2 regions of the Enterococcus sp. AAFC-DPL-5182 genome follow, and region 1 is predicted to be linked to the other one. Evidence: predicted binding sites of a transcription regulator. Region 1 holds the regulator's gene; the other holds the start of a gene.

The links. Region 1 encodes CtsR, which represses protease genes until heat stress. Its sites were predicted from a motif close to TTGGTCAAAAAAGGTCAAANA; they were not measured.
Region 2: the regulator CtsR is predicted to act here: its motif matches at 5,960-5,980, upstream of AC4BB7_RS04975 (ATP-dependent Clp protease ATP-binding subunit).

The regions. Positions count from the first base shown of each region.
Region 1 covers NZ_CM177101.1:3,704,817-3,712,757, forward strand. Annotated here, with positions in the region: gene gor (glutathione-disulfide reductase) at 1-518, opposite strand, end outside; gene AC4BB7_RS17380 (peptidase U32 family protein) at 584-1,825, opposite strand; gene AC4BB7_RS17385 (peptidase U32 family protein) at 1,840-2,760, opposite strand; gene AC4BB7_RS17390 (ATP-dependent Clp protease ATP-binding subunit) at 3,012-5,501, opposite strand; gene AC4BB7_RS17395 (CtsR family transcriptional regulator) at 5,506-5,973, opposite strand; tRNA gene AC4BB7_RS17400 (tRNA-Pro) at 6,117-6,190, opposite strand; tRNA gene AC4BB7_RS17405 (tRNA-Arg) at 6,275-6,348, opposite strand; tRNA gene AC4BB7_RS17410 (tRNA-Leu) at 6,447-6,532, opposite strand; tRNA gene AC4BB7_RS17415 (tRNA-Gly) at 6,547-6,618, opposite strand; tRNA gene AC4BB7_RS17420 (tRNA-Thr) at 6,627-6,699, opposite strand; tRNA gene AC4BB7_RS17425 (tRNA-Leu) at 6,735-6,816, opposite strand; tRNA gene AC4BB7_RS17430 (tRNA-Lys) at 6,829-6,901, opposite strand; tRNA gene AC4BB7_RS17435 (tRNA-Val) at 6,908-6,980, opposite strand; rRNA gene rrf (5S ribosomal RNA) at 6,995-7,110, opposite strand; rRNA gene AC4BB7_RS17445 (23S ribosomal RNA) at 7,206-7,941, opposite strand, start outside.
Region 2 covers NZ_CM177101.1:1,070,952-1,078,892, reverse strand. Annotated here, with positions in the region: gene AC4BB7_RS05000 (hypothetical protein) at 1-1,975, shown strand, start outside; gene AC4BB7_RS04995 (DUF1002 domain-containing protein) at 2,225-3,193, opposite strand; gene ptsP (phosphoenolpyruvate--protein phosphotransferase) at 3,359-5,086, opposite strand; gene AC4BB7_RS04985 (phosphocarrier protein HPr) at 5,086-5,352, opposite strand; gene ykzS (protein YkzS) at 5,526-5,717, opposite strand; gene AC4BB7_RS04975 (ATP-dependent Clp protease ATP-binding subunit) at 6,050-7,941, shown strand, end outside.

The DNA of each region.
Region 1 (7,941 bases):
ACAAACACTACTCGTTTTGGCAGTTCTTCTAAGGCAAAAAAACCATTAGAATCTATTGCATATTCTTCACCAGGAATCCCTAACTTTTTAGGACGACCGCCAGTGGCAATCAAGATATTGGGCGCTGTATATGTTTCAGCTCCCGCTTTGATTGTATGATCATCAACAAATGTTGCATATTCAGATAAAACTTCTACTTTATTACTATCTAATCCACGATGATACGCCGCATGTAAATTATCAATGTAGGCTTCACGATTTTGAACAAGCTTTTTAAAGCTGAAATCTTTTACATCTACGTCAAAACCATATCCTTCTGTATCACGCTTCATCATTTCCATCATTGAACTTGCTTGCCACATCACTTTTTTAGGTACACAACCAACATTGACGCATGTTCCGCCGATGTCACCTGCTTCGATTAATAAAACCTTAGCACCATACATACCTGCGCGATTAGCAGAAGCAATTCCGCCGCTTCCACCGCCAATTACGATATAATCATATTGTTTTGCCATTGTTTACCTATCCTCTCTGCAATGAAAGGGACAAGCCGTAACAGCCAATCCCTCACTTAATTTATTTATTTCTTCTTACGAATCATATCGCCAACTGCTACTGGTTCTACGACCGGCATCGTTAAAATCATCATTGGATTTGGTGCTCGATCGATCGACTCGTTCTCTTCATTATACATAACTTCTACCGTTTGATGGAAGTGATTGAACCCAGGACCATAAAATTCAATTTCATCGCCGACACTGAAATGGTTTCTCTGACGAATCGTTGCAACTTTTGTCTCAGCATCATACGCCATGACTTCTCCAATAAATTTATATTGAGGAATCTTGCGGCGTTCTCCGAATAATTGTTCTTCATCAGTCGGTACATGATAATAAAAACCAGTTGAAAGTTCTCTTTGAGCAACTTTCCAAAGCTCATCGATCCATTCTTGTTTACATTCATAATTTTCCGGATCTTCCATATAAGTATCTACTGCTTTTTTATACACATTCGCTACAGTTGATACGTAGTGGATTGATTTCATACGGCCTTCGATTTTAAAACTATCTACACCATTTTGAATCAGTTCAGGAATATGCTGGATCATCGCCATATCCACCGCACTCATTGAAAATTCTTCTTCCACTTCACCTTTATCGGTTAAACTTGTACGCTCAGCACCAAAAGGCATGTCATAAAGCTCATATTTCCAACGGCAAGATTGAGAACAGCCACCGCGGTTTGCATCACGCATAGACATATGATTAGACAACGTGCATCTACCTGAATAAGAAATACACATCGCTCCATGAATAAACGCTTCAATCTCAACATCCGTATTTTTACGAATTTCAGCTACTTCATCCATAGATACTTCACGCGCCAAAACAACCCGTTCCAGTCCTTCATTTTTCCAAAACTCTAATGTTTCATAATTCGTAGCTGAAGCTTGTGTGGACAAGTGGATTGGCAAGCCTGGTGCTTCCGCTGCACAAATTTCAATCAAGGCTGGATCAGATACGATTACTGCAGAAATACCGACATCACGTATTTCTCTAAAAAAGTCTCCTGCTCCTTCTTGGTTTCCTTCATGAGTAACCATATTTGCTGCCACATAAACTTTTGCACCATGTTCGTTAGCGAATGCTACGCCTTCGATCATATCTTCTTTTGTAAAATTACCTGCTCGGCTGCGTAAACCATAAGCATTTCCGCCAATATATACCGCATCTGCACCGTAATGAATAGCTGTTTTTAGTTTTTCTAGCGTCCCTGCTGGTGCTAAGACCTCAGGACGCTTCAATGTTCGTTCGTTTGTCATGTGTTTTTTTCTCCTTATTTTATCTCGTCTGGATCCAAATCAAAGAATCCGATATCTAAACCACGATTTTCTGGGTGAAGCACTTCGATTTGTTCAATTGCTTTACAAGCCTGCTCGCTCGACCAAAGACCCGCTTCGATTTTTTCTTTCGCATTTACAAATAGCTTAGCAACTTCTACAAAATTTTCTCCCGGAGCATAAATCCCATCAAGTTTCCACTTTGTGTAATTATGTTCATGAAGTTTGTCCAATTCACCAACTAGGTTTACATCATTGTCCGCAAAAATATGAGTGCCATGGCTATCTTCATAAATCGAATAGTGCGTTTCTTCTTTTTTAGGTTCCGATATAAACAAACCTCGTTCTTTGCTGGCAGACTCATCATTTTTAGTGAAATTGTAGTAATTTTGTAGTAAAGGGCGTTTGGATTGATGGATACATGTGGCACCATATACAAGAACTTCAGCTGGAACCATCAAGTTTTCCTTCATCGCTTTCATCTCTTCAAAAGGAACTTCACGAGCCAAGACCGCGCCAACCGATCCACGCTTCGCCCAGAAATTGATCTGACGAGAACTAGTTACTAATGTTTCTCCATCATAAATGTAGGGAATATCGATTCCATCTCGTTGCATCACAAACACAACTCCAGGATCACCGACCGTTACCTGATCTACGTTTATTTCTTTTAAAAATGTTAAATATTCTGGAACCTTTTTCATCTTTTCTGGATGCATAATCCCATTTAACGCTACAGTTACTTTTTTACCAGTATTGTGCGCTTTTTCAGTGATGATTCGCTGTTCCTCACGAGAAAACGATGTTGGTAATCGTAAACCAAACATCTCCTCCCCAATGTATAAAGTGTCTACCCCGACTGCTAACAATGCCTCCGCTTGTTCGACAGATTCAGCAGTCGCAATAAGTTCAATCATTTTATATCCTCCTTTAAAAGCTGAACAAGTGTCCATTTTTCGAATAAATTATTTAAAAAGTTATGTTTTTTACTTTTTCCAACAGTCTTCTAACAACTGTTTTATAGTAGCATAGGTTCACAAACTTTCCAATAGTCTCTCTTTATTTTAATGTACATTTTTCACAAATTCAATGTTGCAATTTGCTTTTCTTAAAGAAAAAAACTGTGCAAAACAGATTCGTTTTGCACAGCGAATTAAAGATTTTTTTGTTAAATTGTTTGTAAAACTTGTTCGGGTTTAGGTGATTTAACATTCAATGTTATTTTCCCTTTGCTTGCACCAATGGTTACCTTGTCTCCAAGATGGATTTGACCAGAAAGCAATGCTTCACTTAGTCGATCCTCCACCTCTTTTTGTAGTGCTCTACGAATTGGTCGTGCCCCATATTCTGGATCAAAACCAACTTTTCCGATGACTTCAATAGCAGCTGCCGTGATCTTCACATTGACATCTTGTTCTCTTAAGCGTTGAACAATTGATTTACTCATGATTTTCACTATTTCGTGAATTTCTTCTTGATCCAATGAACGGAAAACAACTGTTTCATCCACACGATTCAAAAACTCTGGACGAAATGCTTTCTTTAATTCTTCTATGATTCGTTTTTGCATCGCACCGTAATCTTTAGTTAGATCTTGTACATTGAAACCAACATTTTTTTCATCACGAATCGCTGTTGCACCAATATTTGATGTCATGATCAAAATTGTATTTCTAAAGTCAACTTTACGTCCTTTAGAATCTGTCAAATGACCATCGTCTAATACCTGTAATAGAATATTAAAGACATCTGGATGAGCCTTTTCTACTTCATCTAATAAAATGACAGAGTATGGCTTTTGACGGATTTTTTCAGTTAATTGACCGCCTTCTTCATAGCCCACATAACCTGGAGGTGAGCCAATCAAACGGCTAGTACTGTATTTTTCCATAAATTCAGACATATCCACACGAACCAGAGCATCTTCACTACCGAACATTGTTTCAGCTAAGGTTTTTGCCAGTTCTGTTTTACCGACACCTGTTGGACCTAAGAACATAAATGAACCGATTGGTCTATTTGGGTCTTTCAACCCACTACGGGCTCTACGAATAGCGCGTGATACAGCTTGGACCGCTTCATCTTGACCAACTACTCGATGATGTAGGATACTTTCTAGTTCAAGTAAACGTTCACTTTCTTTTTTCTCCAGCTGTTGCAACGGCACACCCGTCCATTGTGACACAACATTAGCAACATCTTGCTCTGTAACGCGATTTGCATACCCAGAAGCCTCTTTTTGCTCTAATAATAAAATGTTTTCTAATTTACGAGCCAGTTTTTTTTCTTTTTGGCGTAGTCTTGCCGCACTTTCAAAGGATTGTGACTGAATCGCTTCTTCTTTCTCTTGAACTAAGCGAGCAATCTCCATACGTAAGTTATTGATTTCCGAAGGTTCATCTGCCAAGTCTAAACGAACTTTAGCTGAAGACTCATCCATCAAATCGATTGCTTTATCTGGTAATTGACGAGAATTAATGTAACGTACGGATAGTTGAACCGCCGCATGCAACGCATCATCCGTGATTTCTACGCCATGATGTTCTTCATATCGTGAACGCAAACCTTTTAAAATCTCTTCTGCTTCTTCTGGTGTCGGTTCGTCGACTTGTACACGAGCAAAACGGCGTTCCAAAGCAGAATCTTTTTCTATATATTTTTGGTATTCATCTAATGTTGTTGCTCCAATTGTTTGTAGTTCCCCTCTTGCAAGGGCTGGTTTTAAAATATTCGATGCATCAATAGCACCTTCCGCACCACCTGCACCGATCAAGGTGTGCAATTCATCGATAAATAAAATTACTTCGCCATCTTGATAAATTTCATCAATGACTTTTTTTAATCGATCTTCAAATTCACCACGATACTTAGTCCCAGCAACTAACGCTCCCATATCCAACATCATCAAGCGTTTTTCTAACATATCTTCTGGTACTTCGCCATTCACGATTTTTTGTGCTAATCCTTCAGCAATTGCTGTTTTACCAACACCTGGCTCACCGACTAAAACAGGATTATTCTTTGTACGACGACTTAGAATTTGAATCAACCGTCTAACCTCTTGTGAACGTCCAACTACAGGATCAAGATTATTTTCACGTGCTAATTTCGTTAAATCACGTGCTAATGAGTCTAAAGTCGGTGTTCCTTTTGGTGCTGCTTTTTGAGCTTGATTATTTCGGCGACGTCCTACATTACCGCTCATTTGCGGATCAGTAATACCTATTTTTTTCATTAATAACTGACGCATTTTGGATAAACTTAAACCTAAATTCAATAAAATACGTGAAGCTAATATATCTTCATCTCTTAATAAACCTAGTAAAATATGTTCAGTTCCAATATTTGGTGCCCCTAAACGTTTCGCTTCATCTCCGGCGTACGCAAAGATTTGTTTCGCGCGAGGAGAATAGGGTAAATAAGCACCTTTAGGATAACCTTTAACTGTTCCATAGCCAGTTAAGTGTTCAATTTCTTCACGGATATCATTTTTATCAGCATTCAACTGACGCAAAGATTTTCCAGCAATGCCATTAGGCTCTAAAACTAAAGCCAATAATAAATGTTCTGAGCCCACGGATTGATGCCTAAAATACTTTGCTTCTTCTTGTGCAATGGCTAGTACTGCCTTGGCACTTTCTGTAAATAATTCGTCCATACTATCATTCCTCCTCGTAACTCAAACGTTCTAAAAATGAATGCATCAATTGAGCACGTAAATAATCTTCATTTGATCCTGCTTTGCCTAAAACCTGTTTCCCAAGAACAGACAACATCAGATTTCCTTCTCTTTTGGTAATCACTTCTTCTTCATACAACTTTTGTATAAAAATCAGTGCATCCTTTTCTGAAAGTCCATTACCCGTAAACTGGGCAATTTGTTTTAATAATTGATCACTATCAGAAATTTGGACTTTGGCGATCCTAATATAACCACCGCCACCACGCTTACTCTCGACAGAATAACCTCGTTGGATCGTAAAACGCGTATTGATCACATAATTAATCTGGGAGGGAACACAATTGAATAAATGAGCCATTTCAGCTCTACGAATCTCAATCTTACTACTTTCTTCAAGAATTTTTTTTAAATATGCTTCTATTAAATCTGAAGTATTTTGATTACTCATCACACTCATCCTTTTCCCTTGACTAATACTGACCTTAATTATACATAACTTTAAGTGTTTAATAAAGGAGAATGCCTAATTTGATAAGAAAAGATAAACAAGTAAACAAAAAAAGAACAGAGAAGACCACTCTGTTCATCAAATCGGGAAGACAGGATTCGAACCTGCGACCCCTTGGTCCCAAACCAAGTGCTCTACCAAGCTGAGCTACTTCCCGTAGCTATAATAATAAAAAAAGACTAAACGCTTAAAAGGAACTAAGTTTCTCTACCTTCTAATTCGTAGTCAAACATTCAAAGTATGCACCCAAAGGGAGTCGAACCCCTAACCTCTTGATTCGTAGTCAAGCACTCTATCCAGTTGAGCTATGGGTGCTAAAACAAGGATCAAAGTCAGATGTATCCATCTGCTTCGTACTTGTTAACATCTATTCTGTCAATTTTACAATTGCCATTCATAGTGTTTCAAAGCAATGCCGAGGACCGGAATCGAACCGGTACGGTGATCACTCACCGCAGGATTTTAAGTCCTGTGCGTCTGCCAGTTCCGCCACCCCGGCGAAAGAACAAGCTAAGCGGAAAACGGGGTTCGAACCCGCGACCCCCACCTTGGCAAGGTGGTGCTCTACCACTGAGCTATTTCCGCAGTCTGGATGCCGGCTAAAGGATTTGAACCCTCGACCCTCTGATTACAAATCAGATGCTCTACCAACTGAGCTAAGCCGGCGTTATAATCGCCTAGTATTAAAACGAGACTAAAAATGCGGGTGAAGGGACTTGAACCCCCACGCCGTAAGGCGCTAGATCCTAAATCTAGTGCGTCTGCCAATTCCGCCACACCCGCAAAATATTTCTATGAGCCGTGCAGGGCTCGAACCTGCGACCCTCTGATTAAAAGTCAGATGCTCTACCAACTGAGCTAACGGCTCAAAAAATGGAGGTTGACGGGATCGAACCGCCGACCCCCTGCTTGTAAGGCAGGTGCTCTCCCAGCTGAGCTAAACCTCCAAGACAACACTTTAGCGTGGCGACGTCCTACTCTCACAAAGGGAAACCCTTCACTACAATCGGCGCTAAGAAGCTTAACTTCTGTGTTCGGCATGGGAACAGGTGTATCCTTCTCGCTATCGCCACCACACTGGGTGTTGTTGCTATTAAGTTGAGTGATTATTCACTCAAAACTGGATTGAAGTAGTAATCAAACATTCCGAAAAACTTTTTTATTTCGTTTCTTTGGTTAAGTCCTCGACCGATTAGTATTGGTCCGCTCCGTACATCACTGCACTTCCACTTCCAACCTATCTACCTGATCATCTCTCAGGGGTCTTACTTTCTTAAAGAAATGGGAAATCTCATCTTGAGGTGGGCTTCACACTTAGATGCTTTCAGCGTTTATCCCTTCCCTACATAGCTACCCAGCAATGCCCTTGGCAGAACAACTGGTACACCAGCGGTAAGTCCATCCCGGTCCTCTCGTACTAAGGACAGCTCCTCTCAAATTTCCAACGCCCGCGACGGATAGGGACCGAACTGTCTCACGACGTTCTGAACCCAGCTCGCGTGCCGCTTTAATGGGCGAACAGCCCAACCCTTGGGACCGACTACAGCCCCAGGATGCGACGAGCCGACATCGAGGTGCCAAACCTCCCCGTCGATGTGGACTCTTGGGGGAGATAAGCCTGTTATCCCCAGGGTAGCTTTTATCCGTTGAGCGATGGCCCTTCCATGCGGAACCACCGGATCACTAAGCCCGACTTTCGTCCCTGCTCGACTTGTAAGTCTCGCAGTCAAGCTCCCTTCTGCCTTTACACTCTGCGAATGATTTCCAACCATTCTGAGGGAACCTTTGGGCGCCTCCGTTACTCTTTAGGAGGCGACCGCCCCAGTCAAACTGCCCACCTGACACTGTCTCCCACCACGATAAGTGGTGCGGGTTAGAGGGTTCATAACACAAGGGTAGTATCCCACC
Region 2 (7,941 bases), 1.2 Mb from region 1:
AAGTTACATAAAACGTTACAATTATGAAAAAAATACAAATGAAATAGTTAGGACCTTCCCAAAAGAAACATATCTAAAAATAGCTGTTGATGATGATGGCTCTGTGAATTTTTCAGGTTATACTTCGACTTTATTGGAAGATGACTTTGTCGGATTTTATGATGTGCCAGGAAATTTTATTATATTTGGTATGATGGAAGAAATTAATAAGAGCAACGGTGGATTTAAAATAATAAATTTAACTCCTTATCCAGTAAACAGTAATGTTTTGATCAGTTACGTTGATAAAGTAAATGATGACAAGTATTTTATTTCCGGCTCCACAACAGCTTCAAATTTTGGTACTCCAGTCTTACCTTCTAGCCCCAATCATAGTCCTTATTTTATGGGTCTTTTCGGTAGCATTGTTCATAAAGAAGACTATTCGCCAGCAATTTACGCACCAAATGAGTTTTCTATTAACCTTAACGATCCTGAATTACAAAATCCAAAAATCCTTGATAATTGGCTACTAACAGGTTCAAAAAAAGGGACATTTTCGGATCCATTAGCTATAAAAGTAACAGATATCATTGACTTAAAAAATCCAATATTAGGCGATACTGTCCAAAAACGGCAAACTTGGCTAAATCAACGAATCAATAAAAATTTTGAAAATCCAAGCCTAGCAATCGATTGGCCTGCACTCGGATTTGATTTAACAAAACCTGGACCTCAATCTGTCAATTATTTTATCAGTGATAGTCAAAAACAACTAACTTCTACTTCAAGATGGGTAAATGCCTTTACTAATCAAACTACGATCGAGAAAGAAGTCTATTTAGACGCTGCAAATTTTAGCGTTCCTTTAAAAAGCGTAAAGCAAGACATTCCTACTGAAGACAAGTTTAAAGAATTAGCCCAGACAATGAGCTGGAATCAAGTCACACATGAAATTTATGAAGATGGAAAAAACAAAAAGTTCTCAGAAAAAGTCACTGTAAATCCAGAACAACTAAAGACTTTACAAGAAGCAACAGAAGCAAAACCATATCCTGTTGATGTTACAATCGAAATTGTATCAAATTCTGGTTCTACAGGTGGGCCTAACGGTTCTAAGCCAGGAGAAAATGGTGATGACGACTTAGATCCTGGAAGTAGTGGGATCGGTGGAGGTAATTGGGTTGGATCGGGAAATGAATCAACCAAAGTCACTAATCGAGTATGGGTATTTGTAACAACAAAAAATACCGTAGTGGATACAGCAACAGGGATTGTAATTTATGCAGATGATTACAAATTACCATTACAATCAGCGAAAAACGAAAGCATGAGTACTGTATATGAGCATGCCAATGTAAAAGTCTATGACTATTATGATAATAGCCACGAAACAGTCTCGCCATTACCGACAATTGCAGATAGCAGCAAGACTGAAGGTCTTACTATTAAAAACTTGGGCGTAATCACAGATGCACAAAAACCAAGTATTGTGAATCCTGAAATCTCTTATACTTGGGATAAAGGGGAGTCATTTGCTACACCTGATGTAACACTTTATGCAGAGTTACTACTACACACAAAGCAAGTTGTTCTTAACGAATCTGAAGATCTTCCTATCCCGAACAAGGGCTATTTAAGGTTGATGTATGGAAAAACTCATGAAGTCAATGTAACATCTACTTCCGACATTGAAAAAAATAATCCAGTCTATGTAACTAGTACGATAGATTTCAATCATGTTCTTTCTGGTAATGAAATCAATTTTTCTTTATTGGTTCCAGAATATTATTCATACAAAGGATATACTGCTAGTCATGAAGATACCCCACATCATTCGTCAAATTTAATCGCGCAAAACTTTCAGTATAGTTTAACGAATGATGCTTACGAAATTTGGTTGACACTGTATATCGAGCCTACTAAAATAGGGATTCCTAAACCTTATAGTTGGGATTATCAAAAAAATAAATTTGGGAAAATAACTATAGAATAGAATGATTCGGAAAATAACTTAACAAAACTACCATAATAAGTTTTCACATATAAGATATACCTGTTTCCAATCATTTCTACTCTTAAAAAAAAAGAATTTATTTACTAAAGAAGTTCTTACGATGAATAAGCTAGGGAAAATGATATTTTTAAGCGACTTCTTCCTTTATGTAACATCAAAATAGCTGAGCGAAAACCAATAGTCCGTTTTCGTTCAGCTATTTTTTATAGAAAATACATTAAAGTCAACTTACTTCCCAGTAATCGAATCCCAAAGTCCACTAAAGAATCCTTTAATATTCTCCCATAGTCCTTTAGATTTTTCTTGAATTTGTTCTTTCGTTTTAGACAAATCTAATTGATTTACAAAATCTTGAAAAATATTTTTATCTTTCATATCGCTCATCAACGTCGTTAGTTCTTTGACCTGATCTGTTGACATTACATCCTTGATTCCTTGACTCTGTAACGCACTTTCAACAGTTTTTTGGATATCTGCTTGAGTTAAGTTTTTGCCATCGGCAGTTTTTGCAGCGAGTTCTTTTTTCGCTTGTTCTTGAGCCGCATTTAAGGCTTCGTCGGAATAACCCTTTTTGTCTTTATTTTCTTCTGTGATTTTTGAGAGTACATCCATTTCATCTTGTGCTACGCCTACACGATCTCTATTGATGATTCCGCCAGATTCTTCCACGATTTTATAAACACCTGCTAAAGCGCCGGAACCATCGATCGGGACAGCTGATGCAACAGTTAACTTGGCATCTGTAATACCCGCAGTCAATGCCGCATTTTGATACTGAGCTTCTGTGATTTTCGTAATATTTTTAGGCGTTGCGATATCTACAGAGATTCCTGCACCTTTTTTCTGTGTCTCCATCCGAACAGAGCTGTATACGGCCCATTCTGGTGTGAAACCGCCATCAGGAATAAAACTCATGAGGTCTTTTCCAGTTGTTGTATATTGAGGTGTTTCACCTTTGACTCCTAGTTCTTTTAAGGTAAAGTCCTTTTGTTCTTGGGTCAGTGCGTTACCTAAGGCAACTGCGTTGATTTGTAGATTCTTCTCAGAACTTTGAGTTGTTTCTGCATTACTAGAACTTATTGAAGTGCTTTCTGCTGTACTACCTTGTGTTGCCAATGCTGTTTTTCCAGTGTATAAACCTGTAGAGATCAACAATACTGTCATCGCTACAGCGAGTTTTTTTTGTTTGTTTTTCATAGAAGCCTCCTAAATAGTTACTTGTCCATTACTATACAATAATACTCTTTTTTATTCCTTAAGTACGCTCAGTTTTAAGAAAATTTTATTGAATTTAACTACTAACAAAAAAAGCGTTCACTAGTCAGAAAATATTCTGATTAGTGAACGCTTTTGCTTATTGTTTTATTTCGTATAATCCTTAACCAAGTCAATAACTTCTTCCATTGTATCGCAGTCATTCAACGCACGATCCGCAAGTTCAGCCATTTTCTTAGTGTCTAGACGTTTCATCAAGCTACGAGTTTGAAGAATAGATGTCGCACTCATTGAGAATTCATCTAAGCCCATTCCTACCAATAATGGTACAGCCATTTGATCGCCACCCATTTCTCCACACATACCAGTCCATTTACCTTCAGCATGAGATGCGTCAATCACGTTTTTGATCAAACGTAAGATTGATGGGTTATATGGTTGGTACAAGTAAGAAACGCGTTCATTCATACGGTCTGCTGCCATTGTGTACTGGATCAAGTCATTTGTTCCAATACTGAAGAAATCAACTTCTTTGGCGAATTTATCAGCAATTACAGCTGCTGCAGGAATTTCGATCATGATACCGACTTGAATCGTATCAGAAACTTTTGTTCCTTCAGAAACTAATTTTGCTTTTTCTTCTTCAAAGATTTTCTTCGCTGCTCTAAATTCTTTTAACGTTGCAACCATCGGGAACATGATACGTAAGTTACCGTGAACAGAAGCACGTAATAATGCGCGCATTTGTGTACGGAACATTTCGTCGCCACGTTCAGATAAGCTGATACGTAATGCACGGTACCCTAAGAATGGGTTCATTTCATGCGGTAATTGAAGATAAGGTAATTCTTTATCTCCACCGATATCCATTGTACGAACCACGACAGGTTTACCGTTCATGCCTTCAAGAACTGCAGTGTAAGCTGTATATTGTTCATCTTCTGTTGGGAAATCAGGAGAATCCATGTAAAGGAATTCTGTACGATATAAACCAACAGCTTCAGCACCATTGTTGTGTACGCCTTCTAAATCTTTAGGTGTACCAATGTTAGCAGCTAACTCGATGTGTTTACCATCAGCAGTCACTGTTTCAGCATGTTTTAATTTTTCCCATTCAACTTTAAGGTCAGCGTATTCTTTGCCTTTTGCTTCAAAATCAGCTTTTTCAGCATCTGTTGGGTGAACGATAACATCGCCATCGATTCCGTTAACAGCTAAAATATCGCCTTCTTTGACTTTGGCAGTGATTTCTTTTGTTCCTACAATTGCAGGAATTTCTAGAGAACGAGCCATAATCGCTGAATGAGACGTACGTCCGCCAATATCTGTTACGAATGCCTTTACATACGTACGGTCTAATTGAGCGGTATCACTTGGTGTTAAGTCATGGGCAACCACAACTACCTCTTCGTTAATCATTGAAGGATTTGGAAGAGTAACACCTAATAAATGAGCTAAAATACGTTTTGCAACGTCGCGAATATCAGCAGCACGTTCTTGCATGTATGCATTATCATCCATTGCTTCGAACATACCGATATACATATCTGTTACTTCTTTTAACGCAGATTCAGCATTTACTTTGTTATCTTGAATGTTTTGTTTGATTTGACCGATCATTTCCGGATCAGATAAAACCATCAAATGAGCATCAAATACTTGAGCTTCTTCTTCACCAAGGCTTTGCGCTGCTTTTTCTCTGATTGCTTGCAATTCAGTCGTAGATTTTGCTAAAGCATCATCTAAACGACTTTCTTCAGCAGATGTATCATCTACAGATTTTTTATCGAAAGACAAATCAGGTTGAACTAACAGGTAAGCTTTAGCGATAGCAACACCATCACTTGCGGCAATTCCTTTTAGCATTTCAGACATTATTCTGACAATCCTTCTTTTTTCATAGTGTCTACGATTGCTGCTAATGCATCAGCTTCGTCTACACCATCAACAGAGATAGTTACGTCTGAACCTTGGCCAACGCCTAAAGACATAACGCCCATGATTGATTTAAGGTTAACAGATTTACCTTTGTATTCTAAGTTAATATCTGAGTTAAATTTACTTGCAGTTTGTACTAATAATGTAGCTGGACGAGCGTGAATCCCTGTTTCTGCTACGATGTGAAATTCTTTCTTTTCCATATAAATCGGTCTCCTTCGTAAGTAAAATAATTTTTTATGTTAGGGTTTTCCTTTCCCTGTACGTTTCAAGTGAAACTAGAATCTGGATAATACCCTTTCAATTTTTAAGATTACCATTTTTTGTGAGTAGTTACAACACTTTTCACCTTTTTTTTATCAATCAAAATGATCAATTATTTTTCTTCTTTCATATAATGATATATAATTCGTCCATTTAATCCAGCTTCCCCAACAATTGACATTCTATCTGGCAAATTTTTCCAAACCTCTCTAAAGGCTGTAAAGTCTTTTGGTTCTATGATAAGTTCGGAAATGGTTCCTTCTTTTAAGGCATTGATTTGTTCTTCAAAGGGATTTTCATACATTGATTGATCACAGCTTTCACTTTTATTTTTAGACTGAAGATATTGTATGACAAAAATAGATATTTGTCTAAATTATCCCTACAATTCATATAAACAAATCTTAATAAGTTTATAAAAATAGAATAAATTCTACTAACTCAATAAAATAAATAATTTATCGCTAAGTTTTTATCCCATATCTATCAGGCTAATACAAAGTTCAATTGCTTGATTCTTGCTAAAAAGATGCTATAATATTCTCAAAGGTCAAAAATGGTCAGCAGACTATTTGACTTTATCACAATGACTTTGATACATGATTAGTCTTATTACGAAAGGACGTGTTTTATCCTATGATCTGTCAAAATTGTCAACAAAATCCAGCAACGATCCACTTATATGCGAATGTTAATGGTCAAAGAAAACAATTAGACTATTGCCAAAGTTGCTATCAAAAATTAAAAGCACAAGCAAATGATAATCAACCAACAATGTCTCAACAAGATCCATTTGGTTTTGGAAGTTTAGATGATTTATATCGCTCCTTGTCTCGGCAAATGCAAGAACAACAAGGGAATCCTAATGGTCAAACACCCCCAACTCAATTTGGGGACGGAAATGGCTTTAATGGAGGCCAACCACCTAGAGGAAACGCAAATCAAGCTAACGGCTTACTAGGTGAGTACGGCATCAATATTACACAAGCCGCAAGAAATGGCGATGTTGATCCCGTTGTCGGTCGTGATGACGAAATCAAACGCGTGATTGAAATTCTAAATCGCCGGACTAAAAATAATCCAGTTCTGATCGGTGAACCTGGTGTTGGTAAAACAGCAGTTGTCGAAGGACTGGCACAAAAAATCGTCGATGGCGATGTACCACAAAAATTATTGGATAAAGAAGTTATCCGTTTAGATGTTGTTTCACTCGTTCAAGGCACAGGTATCCGCGGTCAATTTGAGGAGCGTATGCAAAAATTGATCGATGAAATCAAACAAGCGGAAAATATCATCTTATTCATCGACGAAGTTCATGAAATCGTTGGTGCAGGTGCTGCTGGTGACGGCAACATGGATGCAGGTAATATTTTAAAACCAGCGCTTGCTCGTGGTGAGTTGCAAATGGTTGGCGCAACAACATTAAATGAATACCGCATCATTGAAAAAGATGCCGCTTTAGAACGTCGGATGCAACCAGTTCGTGTAGACGAACCAACCGTTGATGAAACCATTGCGATTTTGAAAGGCTTGCAAAAACGATATGAAGATTATCATCATGTAAAATACACTGATGAAGCAATCAAAGCGGCTGCAACTTTATCAAATCGCTACATCCAAGACCGTTTCTTACCAGATAAAGCAATCGATTTATTAGATGAATCTGGTTCTAAAATGAATTTGACGATTCAAATCGTCGATCCTAAAACGATTGAAAAGAAATTGGCAGATGCTGAACAACAAAAACAACAAGCTTCTGCAGAAGAAGATTTTGAAAAAGCAGCGTACTACCGTGATCAAATCAACAAATTACAAACAATGAAAGACAAACAAATCAGCGATGAAGAAACACCTGTGATCGATGAAAATAATATTGAAGCCATCGTCGAACAAAAAACGGGTATCCCTGTTGGTGATTTAAAAGAAAAAGAACAAACGCAGTTAAAAAACTTAGCAGTTGATTTAAAAGCTCACGTTGTAGGTCAAGACGATGCTGTCGATAAAGTTTCAAAAGCAATCCGTCGTAACCGTGTAGGTTTAGGCAAACAAAATCGCCCAATCGGCTCCTTCTTATTTGTTGGACCAACTGGTGTAGGTAAAACAGAATTAGCGAAGCAATTAGCTTATGAATTATTTGGTTCAGAAGATTCTATGATTCGTTTCGACATGAGTGAGTATATGGAAAAACACAGCGTATCTAAATTGATTGGATCACCTCCTGGCTATGTTGGTTATGATGAAGCAGGACAACTAACTGAAAAAGTTCGTCGTAATCCATACAGCTTGGTTTTATTAGATGAAATCGAAAAAGCCCATCCAGATGTGTTGCATATGTTCTTACAAATTTTAGATGATGGACGTCTAACAGATGCCCAAGGCAGAACAGTCAGCTTCAAAGATACGATCATTATCATGACAAGTAATGCTGGAACAGGTAATGTAGAAGCAAACGTAGGCTTCGGTGCTGCGCGTGATGGTGTGACTAAGTCTGTTTTAGGACAATTAAATAATTTCTTCACTCCTGAATT